Regions from separate parts of the Undibacterium sp. TJN19 genome, predicted to be linked through region 3. Evidence: predicted binding sites of a transcription regulator. Region 3 holds the regulator's gene; each other region holds the start of a gene.
What was found. Region 3 encodes LexA, which represses DNA repair genes until DNA is damaged. Its sites were predicted from a motif close to ACTGTATNNNNATACAGT; they were not measured.
Positions count from the first base shown of each region.

Region 1: the regulator LexA is predicted to act here: its motif matches at 2,310-2,327, upstream of ruvA (Holliday junction branch migration protein RuvA).
Region 2: the regulator LexA is predicted to act here: its motif matches at 1,836-1,853, upstream of imuA (translesion DNA synthesis-associated protein ImuA).

Region 1 covers NZ_JBMPPL010000002.1:75,919-80,203, reverse strand. Annotated here, with positions in the region: gene purH (bifunctional phosphoribosylaminoimidazolecarboxamide formyltransferase/IMP cyclohydrolase) at 1-748, shown strand, start outside; gene ACO0LH_RS08530 (GIY-YIG nuclease family protein) at 826-1,107, shown strand; gene ACO0LH_RS08525 (hypothetical protein) at 1,150-1,278, opposite strand; gene ruvC (crossover junction endodeoxyribonuclease RuvC) at 1,661-2,203, shown strand; gene ruvA (Holliday junction branch migration protein RuvA) at 2,342-2,923, shown strand; gene ruvB (Holliday junction branch migration DNA helicase RuvB) at 2,927-3,997, shown strand; gene ACO0LH_RS08505 (2-keto-4-pentenoate hydratase) at 4,162-4,285, shown strand, end outside.
Region 2 covers NZ_JBMPPL010000009.1:85,192-89,476, forward strand. Annotated here, with positions in the region: gene ACO0LH_RS21370 (FAD-dependent oxidoreductase) at 1-424, opposite strand, end outside; gene ACO0LH_RS21375 (AraC family transcriptional regulator) at 539-1,363, shown strand; gene ACO0LH_RS21380 (hypothetical protein) at 1,420-1,647, opposite strand; gene imuA (translesion DNA synthesis-associated protein ImuA) at 1,862-2,602, shown strand; gene ACO0LH_RS21390 (Y-family DNA polymerase) at 2,541-4,052, shown strand; gene ACO0LH_RS21395 (error-prone DNA polymerase) at 4,061-4,285, shown strand, end outside.
Region 3 covers NZ_JBMPPL010000016.1:30,823-35,107, reverse strand. Annotated here, with positions in the region: gene lon (endopeptidase La) at 1-1,494, shown strand, start outside; gene lexA (transcriptional repressor LexA) at 1,683-2,339, opposite strand; gene rpsF (30S ribosomal protein S6) at 2,576-2,944, shown strand; gene priB (primosomal replication protein N) at 2,976-3,275, shown strand; gene rpsR (30S ribosomal protein S18) at 3,285-3,569, shown strand; gene rplI (50S ribosomal protein L9) at 3,596-4,048, shown strand; gene ACO0LH_RS26685 (replicative DNA helicase) at 4,221-4,285, shown strand, end outside.

The DNA.
Region 1 (4,285 bases), on a different contig from region 3:
TGAATCTGCCTGCGTTATCGTCAAACATGCCAACCCTTGTGGCGTAGCCCTGGGTGCGACACCGTTTGAAGCCTACAGCAAGGCTTTGCAGACTGACCCGACTTCGGCATTTGGCGGCATCATCGCTTTCAATCGTGAGCTCGATGGCAAGGCTGCTGAAATCGTCGCCAAACAATTCGTTGAAGTATTGATTGCACCTTCCTTCACGGCAGAAGCTAAACAGATTTTCGCGGCAAAACAAAACGTGCGTCTGCTGGAAATCTCTCTGGGTAATGGCTTCAATGTGTACGACATGAAACGCGTCGGTGGCGGCTTGCTGGTACAGGCACCTGATGCAAAAAATGTCTTGCAGGAAGAACTGCGCGTGGTCTCGAAATTGCAGCCCACTCCGCAACAAATGGCGGACATGATGTTCGCCTGGCGCGTGGCAAAATATGTGAAATCGAATGCCATCGTCTTTTGTGGCAATGGCATGACACTGGGCGTAGGTGCCGGTCAGATGAGCCGTATTGATTCTGCCCGCATCGCTTCGATCAAAGCACAAAACGCGGGCCTGACACTGGCTGGTTCTGCGGTGGCGTCTGACGCATTCTTCCCGTTCCGTGATGGCCTGGATGTGGTTGTCGATGCTGGTGCAACTTGCGTGATCCACCCAGGTGGTTCCATGCGCGATCAGGAAGTGATTGATGCTGCCGATGAACGTGGTGTCGTGATGGTGTACACAGGTATACGTCATTTCCGTCATTGATGTGGGATTGATGTATTAAATAATGTATGTGCGGCCCTGATTATTCAGGGCCGTTTTCATTTCTCCTTCTCATCCTCATGGCTTACGTCTATATATTGACCAGTGCTCGAAATGGCACTTTATATGTTGGTGTTACCAACGATTTGATAGCTCGTGTTTATCAGCATAAGAAGGACTTCGTCGACAGTTTTACGTCGAAATATAAGATTCATCAGTTGGTCTGGTTTGAACAGGTCGATTCGATTATTTCCGCCATACAACGCGAAAAGCAGATCAAGGCATGGAAGCGGGAATGGGAGATCAGATTAATTGAAGAAACCAATCCTTACTGGCGGGATTTGTATTTGGATATTATTTGAATCCTTATCAAGCTCCTTGCCTCTGATGCGCTACAGGCAGGTTTAACGTCGCTCCAGCGCAGGCTGGAGGCTACCGGGCTGGCGCTCCAGCGGCGTTGGTTGTTCACTAATACCATTCGCAAATACTTTCGACGCCAGCATGCAAGAAATATCTTCGTGAGCAATCAGCATTTCGATATACCACAAACGACACTAGATTCCTGACTACGCGGGAATGACGAATTTGAGGATAGAAGGATATTCTATTAATCCGGTTTGCCAATATCTCAACCTTGCTAGTTGCCAGTCATGATCTCCATGTTTTTTAACCTCGCTCCAGCGCAGGCTGGAAGCTACCGCGCTGGCGCTCCAGCGGCATTGGTCGATCAGTAATACCATTCACAAATGTGCGGCAAGTCGGCATGCGACACGTATCAATCACATATAACAATAAGCCTAAGTAATCACCCACTTACATAAGCACAAATATAAACCCACACTGATACGCTATACTCCTCAGCAAGACCAGCTCAGCAGCATTAGCACCAGCCCGTAGATACCAACAAAACAATACATGAAAATCCTAGGCATAGACCCCGGCTTGCGCACGACCGGTTTTGGCATCATCCACAAACAGGGCAGCAAGCTGACGTATATCGCCTCTGGAACCATCAAGACCATAGAAGGCAGTTTGCCTGAGCGTTTAAAAACCATATTGTCAGGCGTATCCGAAATAGTACGCACTTACCAGCCAGATTGCGCTGCGATCGAAAAAGTCTTCGTTAACGTCAATCCACAGTCCACCTTATTACTGGGACAAGCGCGCGGGGCGGCAATTTGTGCCCTTGTATCGGCGGATCTTAGCGTGGCGGAATATACGGCCCTGCAAGTCAAGCAAGGTGTGGTAGGTCACGGGCGGGCAAAAAAAGAGCAGGTACAAGACATGGTGCAACGTCTGCTGACACTGTCTGGTACGCCTGGTGACGATGCCGCCGATGCGCTGGGCGTGGCAATCTGCCATGCGCATAGCGGTGAAGCACTGGCCTTGCTGGGAGCAATTGCCCCTGGCCTGGCAAAAAAGGGCCTGCGCGTCAAAGGCGGGCGTCTGGTCGGCTGAGCTTGCCTCAAAAGCCGCTGACAGGCTCTCACTGGTCCGTTTTGCACAAACCGCCCATAATTTTCCCGCTTTAAGCTCGTCAAACGACACAGAATCGTTTACTATCACTGTCTATTCATACAGTATGAAAGCAGTATCATGATAGGTCGCATTGCAGGCACGCTTGTGGAAAAAAATCCCCCGCAATTGCTGGTCGATTGCCAGGGTGTCGGCTATGAAGTCGATGTTCCTATGAGCACTTTCTATAACCTGCCACCACTGGGTGAAAAAGTGGTACTGCTGACCCACCTGGCGATACGTGAAGACGCCCATGTGCTGTTTGGCTTTGGCACGGCGGAAGAACGTTCAACCTTTAAACAATTAATCAAGATCAGCGGTGTCGGTGCGCGTACTGCCCTGTCGATATTGTCTGGCATGTCGGTCGCAGATCTGGCGCAAGCGATTACCCTACAGGAAGCTGGTCGCCTGACCCGTGTGCCTGGCATAGGCAAGAAAACCGCTGAACGCCTGCTGCTGGAATTAAAAGGCAAGCTGGGTGCCGACTTGGGCAATGCAGTTGCCGCCCTGGCTGCTGGCGACCACAGCGCCGATATCTTGAATGCCTTGCTGGCCCTGGGCTACTCAGACAAGGAAGCCTTGCTGGCAATGAAGTCGGTACCCGCTGGTAGCGGCGTATCTGATGGCATCAAACTGGCGCTGAAATCGCTGTCCAAGGGATAAACGATGACGATACAGACCGACAACCTGTCTTCCAGTTTCAGCGAACCGCGCGTGATTTCTGCCGCGCCGGCCTCGCCGAATGAAGAGGCGATAGAACGTGCGTTGCGGCCGAAACAGCTGGATGAATACGTCGGCCAGGAAAAAATTCGCGGTCAGCTTGAAATTTTTATCACGGCAGCGCGTCAGCGCAAGGAAGCGCTTGACCATACTCTGCTGTTTGGGCCACCAGGACTGGGTAAAACCACACTGGCGCACATTATTGCGCGTGAGATGGGGGTCAACCTGCGTCAGACTTCCGGCCCCGTGCTGGAGCGCGCGGGTGACCTGGCGGCGCTGCTGACAAACCTGGAAGCCAATGATGTCCTGTTTATCGACGAGATACACAGGCTGTCGCCGGTCGTTGAAGAAATCTTGTATCCGGCGCTGGAAGATTATCAGATCGACATCATGATTGGAGAAGGCCCGGCGGCCCGCTCAGTCAAACTGGATTTGCAACCCTTTACCCTGGTTGGCGCGACCACGCGCGCGGGCATGCTGACCAACCCGCTGCGCGACCGCTTCGGCATTGTCGCCAGGCTGGAATTTTACACACCGGAAGAACTGACAAAAATTGTCACGCGTTCAGCCTCATTGCTTAACGCCCCCATACAAGCGGATGGTGCGGGTGAAATCGCCAAGCGTGCACGTGGCACACCACGCATTGCCAATCGTCTGTTACGGCGCGTGCGTGATTATGCCGAGGTCAAAGGCAATGGTGAAATCACCAAGGCGATTGCTGATGCCGCATTGAAAATGTTGGACGTGGATGCAGTCGGCTTTGATCTGATGGACAGAAAGCTGCTGGAAGCCATCCTCTTCAAGTTTGGTGGCGGCCCGGTGGGATTGGACAATGTGGCAGCCGCCATTGGTGAAGAACGCGACACCATAGAAGATGTACTGGAACCCTATCTGATACAGCAAGGCTTTTTGCAACGCACCCCCAGGGGCCGTATTGCCACACCTTCAGCCTACGAGCATTTTGGCGTGACCATGCCAAGGTCTGGTAATAATGGCGAATTATGGGGTGGCAGCTAAAAACTTTGCAACCATCGGCCGTAACCGGCGTCTTATCACTCGTGGCTGCTGGCAAAAAAAATCGAAGACAAGAAAGATTAGGAAGATAGCCAGGCAGCGACAGGCATCAACAGTTTTGAACAAGGCTTTACGCTTTTTTTCATCTCAAATCGAAATTACCCATCATGCTGATCTCCACACAAGCCGAACAACATGCTTACACTTTCCTGGATGCGCGGGCGCGTACCCAGGCACTAAGCCCGCTGTCATCGCAATTCCCCCTGACCATTGCCGAAGCTTATGAAATCG
Region 2 (4,285 bases), on a different contig from region 3:
CATAGCGACTCAGTTCTTTACCGAAGTGCACATGCTCGCGTATACCCGTCAGCAATACCTCTCGCATCGCAAGCCGGTCAGCCCTGAGATCAGGCTGATCTGCTTGGTCAGCAGACTTGTCGTCTTGCCAGTCGTCTACCCATTTTCCATTTATTGTTTCCAGCTGTGCATTGATAACCTTGACCTGACCCGCAGGGCGTGCGCATGTTTGCTGGAACAACATATATAAATCCATGGGCAAACAGGTGCGCAAGGCATGCTGCCCGGTCTGATCAATGCGGATGCGGTAACCTTGGTTGCGGCTGTCGGCTGCCTGGTCTTTTTCATAGACGCTGAAGGAGGTGCCGTTTTTTTTCAGACCCTGTGCCAGGCAAAGCCCGCCAAGTCCGGCGCCGATAATGCTGATGTGTAAAGCTGTATTCATAGTGCTCCCGCTATTGTCATGTGTCTGAAGAAAATACGCCTGAGACAATTATTGGACAAAGAGAGATGAAGCTGATAACGTTACTTTAGCTAAATATAATGAATTCAGGCCAACATGACTATGACACTGGCAACCAGGCAGGCTGACTTGCCTGATTTCAGCGATATGGCCGCAGGGCCTGCGCTTATTGCACTGAGGAGTGAAGACAAGGCAGATAGCCAGTTTCGTCTTGGGACGCGCGAATATGACTGGCATCGCCATATCCGGGGGCAACTTTTTTGTGTCGAGAATGGCTTGGTACAGGTACGCACTACCCACGGTGCATGGCTGCTACCACCACATCGCGCTGGCTGGATACCGCCCGGCCAGATGCATAAAGTCACCATCACTGGTGCCATGCATGGCTGGAGTGTCCTGCTTAACGCAGAATCGAGTACCGCCTTGCCGGAGCGCCCCTGGGTGATCGCTATCAATGAATTGATGACTGCCCTGGTGCGTCGTGCCGCCTCCTGGGACATGCATGCACAACTCAATGCACAATTAAACCTGGAGCAGGAAAATATCATACAGGTCTTGCTGGATGAGTTACGTCAGGCTCCGCACCAGCCCTTGCATTTACCCATGCCAGCTCATCATCGCTTGTTGCCGGTGACGGCAGCCATTCTCTCTAATCCGGGAGCAAGGCATGGCCTGAAAGACCTGGCTGAGCTGGCCTGCATGTCTGCCCGTACATTAAGCCGCCTGTTTCAGGCAGAAACCGGCATCAGTATTGGCCAATGGAGTCAGCAGGCTGGTTTATTGCACGCACTGGAACTGCTTGCACAGGGTGAATCAGTCGCCGCAGTCGCAGATGCACTGGGATATGCCACACCAAGCAATTTTATTGTCATGTTCCGCCGCTACTTTGGAGAATCTCCGGGACGCTATTTCAGCATCTAGGGTGGCATCTAAGGTGATTTGTATTACCCATCATACCCATCAAGCAAAAACTTGTTTTACCAGTTAGCTTTAGACAAAATCAACAACCATTTACGGAACAGCAAAATTTCCAGATGTCCGGCCTGTACGCCTGTGCTGCAATCCATCATGGGATTAACGTAGTAAGAGCGCTGGCGAAAATCACGGCAAACAAATAATTCGCGACGCCCCAGACGCATTAAAAATGAAGTTGGGGCCAGTTGCAGGCTAAAGCGGGTATCAAAGGATTGTTCGAGGTTTGCCATAATATTCTCCGTATCGGTTTTCAGTGAGCTGGTCAGTGATCATGATAGATGAGCAATAATTCGTCTTCGTTCATCCATGTGAAGTACTTTAACACAAAATACTGTATGCGCAATCAGTATTAATTTTTACTGTCTCTTTCTTTCCTCATGGAAGAATAGGTTTTGAAATTCCACGAACAATCACATATACTGTATATTTAATCAGTATATTGCCATGTCCAGTGTTTCCCCCATCAAGCCTGAACATATACATCCAGCATTGTGGCGTGCATCGCAACTGGCACGTGGAAATGGCGGCTATCTGGATACCGGCTACTCCGAGCTGAAGGCGGAATTGCCTGGCGGCGGCTGGCCACTGGGGCAATTAACAGAAATTTTGCTGGCACAAACTGGCACTGCCGAATTACGCCTTTTAAAACCTGCCCTGTGCCAACTGGATAACAGACCGGTCATATTGCTGGCGCCGCCTTTTATACCCCAGGCACTAGCCTTGGCTGATGCAGGCTTACAGACTACGCAATTGATCTGGATACGTTGCAACAAATACGTGGATGCTTTATGGGCGGCAGAACAGGTGTTGCGCAATGGCAGTTGTGGCGCGCTCTTGTTCTGGCAGTCACAAATACGCAGCGAAGCCTTGCGCCGCCTGCACCTGGCTGCGCAAAGTTCAGATACCTTATTTTTCTTGATGCGCACGCTGCGGGCGGCACAGGCACCCTCGCCTGCGCCCCTCAGATTAAGCTTGCGGCCCAGCCAGAATGGCCTGGAACTGGAAATAATCAAACGCCGTGGCAGTCAGCGTGACAGGCCAATCAGCATCTATTTACCACTTCATCATTACCTGTCCTCCTATGCGGGACGGGCGAAAGAAAATATTCCGGCGATCAGCAATCATGCACCCACACACCCATCATCCATTCTGGATCGCCATCCACTTGCCGCTGCTTCGACTTGAGGTCTTTGTCAAACCCTGGTTTGATGCAGAAGAACTGGCCGCCAGTGTAGTCCTTAGTCAGGGCCGGGTAGTTGCCATGTCGGCGCTTGCCCATCAGGCTGGTGTGTGTACAGGCATGCGCACAGGTGGTGTACAGATGCTGCTGCCAGATGTGCGCTGCTTTCAGCGTGATGTTCAAAAAGAATATGCCGCCTTAAACGCAGTAGCAACTGCCCTGCTCCAGTATTCACCCCAAGTCAGCCTGGCAGATGATGACAGCATCCTGATTGATATCAGTGCCAGCCTGAGCTTGTTTGGTGGTCTACGCACCTTGCGCAAACGCATACAGGGGACATTGCAAACACTGGGGTTTAGCGCAACAACCAGCATCGCCCCCGTTGCCAGGGCAGCATGGCTGCTGGCAAGAGAAGCCGCAAGAAAAAAACGGGCGGGCAAACATGCCCTTCATTTGAAAAAACTGTCACGCCGCCTGGACAGACTGCCAGTCGGCCTGCTTGCGACTGCGCCGCCCTTGCTGGACCTGCTGCAAGGCATTGCCTGTTATTCCTTTCGGGATTTACGGCAGTTACCACGACCAGGCTTGCAAAGGCGCTGCGGAAAAGCGATTTTGCATGAACTGGATCAGGCTTATGGTGAGCAAAGCGAACTGCATCAATGGCATGTTGCCAGCCCTGAATTTAAAGCCAGGATAGAGTTACCCGACCGCATAGAGCAAGCCGATGCTCTTTTGCTTTATGCACGCAGTTTGCTGGCGCAATTATTGGGGTGGCTGGCATCACAGCAACTTGCCGTCACGCATATACACATGGAGTTATTTCATGAGCGTGGCCGCCAGGCTATCCCACCCACCCTGTTCGATCTGCAATTAGCGCAAGCCTGCTGGCAGGAATCGCATCTGTTGTCACTGTTCAGGGAAAGGCTGACGCAGTTAAAGCTGGACGCTGCGGTGATCAGCATGATGCTGGAAGTCAAACAGACAATCCAGCGACAGGCACAAACTTATGCCTTATTTCCCGAACCCGGAGGCAAGGCAGAAGACCATCAGCGTTTGCTGGAATTATTGCTTGCCCGTCTGGGCGATGAAAATGTCTTGCAATCAGCACCGCAAGCTGATCATCGTCCTGAGGTAGCCAATAACTGGATATCAATCATGAAGAAAAGACCGGCCTTTGAACGCGACAATAGCCGTACTGCTTTGCGCCCAGACTGGTTATTACCACAGGCATTGGCGCTGGAAATCCGGCAACACCGGCCTTATTACCGGTCGGAATTAACGATCATTTCTGCGGCAGAACGCATAGAAGCAGGCTGGTGGCATGAGCAGGTGCAAGCAAGAGACTACTTCATGGCGACGGATGCCAGTCAGGTACGCTACTGGATTTATCGCGAACGGGCGACAGACCCTGATGCAGATGAACCAGTCTGGTTTTTGCATGGCATTTTCGGGTAGATATCAACATGAACAGCGCCTTCCTGCCAGATTATGCCGAGCTATTCTGCATGACCAATTTCAGTTTTTTGCATGGCGCTTCCCATGCAGAAGAATTGGTGCGTCGCGCTGTCACGATGGCTTATTCAGCCCTGGCAATTACAGATGAATGCTCTCTAGCAGGCGTGGTCAGGGCGCACAGTGAAGCTAAAAAAACACAACTACCATTGATCATAGGCGCGCATTTCAAACTT
Region 3 (4,285 bases):
GTCAACAATGATCTGGCGAATGCTGAAAAAGTCCTTGAGGACGAGCATTTTGGCCTCGATAAGGTCAAAGAACGTATTCTGGAATATCTTGCAGTACAACAGCGCGTCGACAAGCTGAAAGCGCCTATCCTGTGTCTGGTAGGTCCTCCTGGCGTGGGTAAAACCTCGCTGGGGCAGTCTATCGCCCGTGCAACTAACCGCAAGTTTGTGCGCATGGCGCTGGGTGGTGTGCGTGATGAAGCTGAAATTCGCGGTCATCGTCGTACTTACATCGGTTCCATGCCTGGCAAGATCTTGCAAAGCCTGTCGAAGATAGGTGTACGTAATCCTTTGTTCCTGCTTGATGAAGTTGACAAGATGGGTGCTGATTTCCGTGGTGATCCTTCTTCTGCTTTACTGGAAGTGCTGGACCCTGAGCAAAATCACACGTTCTCCGATCATTACATTGAAGTGGATTTCGATCTTTCTGACGTGATGTTTGTAGCGACTTCAAATTCCTACAATATTCCACCAGCCTTGCTTGATCGTATGGAAGTGATACGTCTGTCTGGGTATACGGAGGATGAAAAAACCAGTATTGCGCAACGTTATTTATTGCCCAAGCAAATCAAGAACAATGGTTTGAAAGAAGCTGAAATTACCGTTGCTGAAAGTGCCTTGCGCGACATCATTCGCTATTACACACGTGAAGCAGGCGTGCGTTCGCTGGAAAGAGAAATTTCCAAAATTTGCCGTAAAGTCGTCAAAATGCTGCTGTTGAAAAAAACAGAGAAAAAAGCGACCATTAATTCGAAAAATCTGGATAAATATCTGGGTGTGCGTCGCTATGACTTTGGTGTGGCAGTCAAGGAAAATCAAATTGGCCAGGTAGTTGGTTTGGCTTGGACAGAAGTCGGTGGCGATTTGCTGACCATCGAAGCTGTGGCCATGCCAGGCAAGGGTGGCGTGATACGTACAGGTACTTTGGGTGACGTCATGAAAGAGTCAATCGAGGCTGCCCGTACCGTTGTGCGTAGCCGTGCGGCGCGTCTGGGCATTAAAGGTGACGTTTTCGAGAAGAGTGATATTCATATCCACGTTCCCGAAGGCGCAACACCGAAAGATGGCCCGTCCGCGGGCATCGCCATGACAACTGCCCTTGTCTCTGTGTTTACAGGTATTCCTGTGCGTGCTGATGTTGCCATGACTGGTGAAATTACCTTGCGTGGTGAAGTATTACCTATTGGTGGATTGAAGGAAAAATTACTGGCAGCACATCGTGGTGGTATCAAGACGGTATTGATACCCGAAGAAAATGCCAAGGATTTGACTGAGATCCCTGACAATGTCAAAAACAAGCTGGAAATTATCCCGGTTCGCTGGATAGACAAAGTGTTGGAGATTGCACTGGAAAGACAACCTACTCCCCTGGTTGACGAGCCAGTGGCAGTGGCCGCTGCTGCAACGGCTGCTCCTACAGAAACGCCGGCAGATACGACGGTTGTGAAGCATTGATTGATTGCCTGATCGATAAGTTCATCGATCAGGCTCTTCATTGCATGTGCAATAAAAAAACGCCCGATTAAATCGGGCGTTTTTTTATTGTGGGCAAATATTCAAAAATATCCTGGCAGCTTGTTGGCATTCAGGATATTTATGCGATGTGACTTATGGGAAATCGGGCACATCTCGCGCAAGCGAATTTATACCCAGTTTCTCATTAGTCCGACTGCCAGGCCTTCGAGTGCAAATTGTTCTTCGTTATCGCCTACCTTGATGATGGGGTAATCAGGATTTTCAGGCATCAGCTCAATCAGGTTGCCCGTTTTTCTGTAACGCTTGACCGTGACATCGTCGCCCAGGCGTGCTACGACGATTTGCCCGTTACGCGCTGAATCAGCCTTTTTCACCGCCAATAAATCGCCATCCAGGATGCCTGCATCACGCATGGACATGCCTCGTACTTTCAGTAAAAAATCAGGTTTGGCCGAGAACAGGGCAGGGTCAACATGGTAAGTAGATTCTATATGTTCCGTTGCCAGTATGGGCGAGCCAGCAGCCACTCTGCCCACCAATGGCAGGCTCAGCTGCATCAGCGCAGGGTGTGGCAAAGCCATCTGTATGCCGGGAATGTGGCTGGACAGGTTGGATTCAAGCAAACGTATGCCACGTGATGTGCCTGCCGCGATTTCTATAACGCCTTTGCGTGCCAGCGCCTGCAAGTGCTCTTCTGCGGCATTGGTAGAGCGAAATCCCAGTTCTGTCGCAATTTCGGCACGGGTAGGGGGGAACCCGGTATTTTGAATCGCATCTTTGATCAGATTTAAAATCTGTTCCTGGCGGGCGGTTAGTTTAAGCATGGCACTCTCATTGGTGAACTTTGGCTGTATATACAAGCAGACTGTATTTTTATACAGTAAAGCCGCATATGCAAGCAATAATACGAAACAATTTCGCTAATTATGCGAATTGCGTTACCCAAGTCCTTGATGTAATTGAAAAATAAACGGAATTGCGTTATTATTGTCGGCTTTCCTCTTCCCGCACTCGTCTTGACGCCGAGGCGGGCTATTTTTATTGTCCACAAGGAGAATATATGCGTCATTATGAAATCGTATTTATCGTACATCCCGATCAGAGCGAGCAAGTTCCTGCAATGATCGAACGCTACAAGGCAAGTGTTGTAGCCCGTGGTGGTCAAGTTCACCGCGTTGAAGACTGGGGCCGTCGTCAATTGGCTTACATGATTCAAAAACTGGCAAAAGCACACTATGTTTGCCTGAACATCGAATGTGATGCTGAAACTCTGCTCGAGTTGGAAACCGCATTCAAATTCAATGATGCTGTTTTGCGTCACCTGACAGTCAAATTGAAAAAAGCAGAAACAACACCTTCTCCAATGATGAAAGCTGTACAAAAAGAAGATGCTGCTAAAGCGCAACGCGTAGAAGCGCCTGCTGCTTAATATTTATTTGATTGAGGTCGCGTAAAAAATAGTGAATCAACTGAAGCTGGTAGCACGGATAGTGGAAAAAACGGCGTTGCGATACACGCCAGCCGGTATTCCGATAGCTTCTGCCACCCTGATACACAGTTCCAGCAATACTGAAGCGAACACAGTTCGCCAGGTAGAGTTTGAAATTTCTGCCATCGCAGCGGGGGAAATCTCTCAGCGGTTTAATGAAATCGAACTGGATGTGGCAAGGGAATTTACTGGTTTTTTAGCGCGCAAAAATCGCAATAGCAAAAGTCTCGTCTTTCATATCATTGAATTCGGGGCGCCTTTACTAGATTAGGAGCCAAAAATGGCATTCGGTAAAAAATTCGACAAAAGCAAATTGAAGCAAAAGCGTCAACAACAAAATCCTTTGTTCAAGCGCAAAAAATTCTGCCGTTTTACTGCGGCGCATGTAGAAAAAGTTGACTACAAAGACATCGACACACTGAAAGATTTCGTGCAAGAAAACGGCAAAATCATGCCAGCACGTTTGACCGGTACTAAAGCGTTGTATCAACGTCAAGTTGATACAGCAATTAAACGTGCACGTTACCTCGCGTTGCTGCCATACACTGATTTGCACACAGCGTAATTGACGACAAGGTAAAGGAGAAAAATATGCAAGTTATTCTGTTGGATAAAGTCGTTAATCTCGGCAATTTGGGTGACGTAGTTCGTGTTAAAGACGGCTATGCTCGTAACTTTTTGATTCCTCAACGTATGGCTCGTCGTGCAACGACAGCTGCTGTTGCTGAATTCGAAGCAAAACGCGCTGAATTGGAAAAAGCAGCGGCTGCTAAATTGGCTGCTGCTCAAGCTCAAGGTGAAAAACTGTCCGGTTTGACAGTACAAATCACCCAGAAGTCTGGTGTTGATGGCCGTTTGTTCGGTTCCGTAACAAACTTTGACATTGCTGATGCTTTGACTAAACAAGGTTTTGCAGTGGAAAAAGCACAAGTACGCTTGCCACAAGGTCCATTGAAAATCGCTGGCGATCACACAGTTTCAGTTGCTTTGCACACTGATGTTGTTGTTGATGTCAACGTTGCTGTATTGGGCGAACACGCTTAATTTGCTTTTTGCAAATTGCTGTAAGAAAAGCCGGGAATTCCCGGCTTTTTTATTGCCTGAATTTCCTTTGTTTGTTGTTTGTCTGAATCCCGTCACAATCCTGTCACAAACAAACGCATTTCCCGTATCTTGTACTGTCTGGCAATTTGATTTAACGGTTATAATGCGCGCCATGAAAGCTGGTTCTGATCCTCAAATTGACGCTATACGCGTCCCCCCCCATTCCATAGAAGCAGA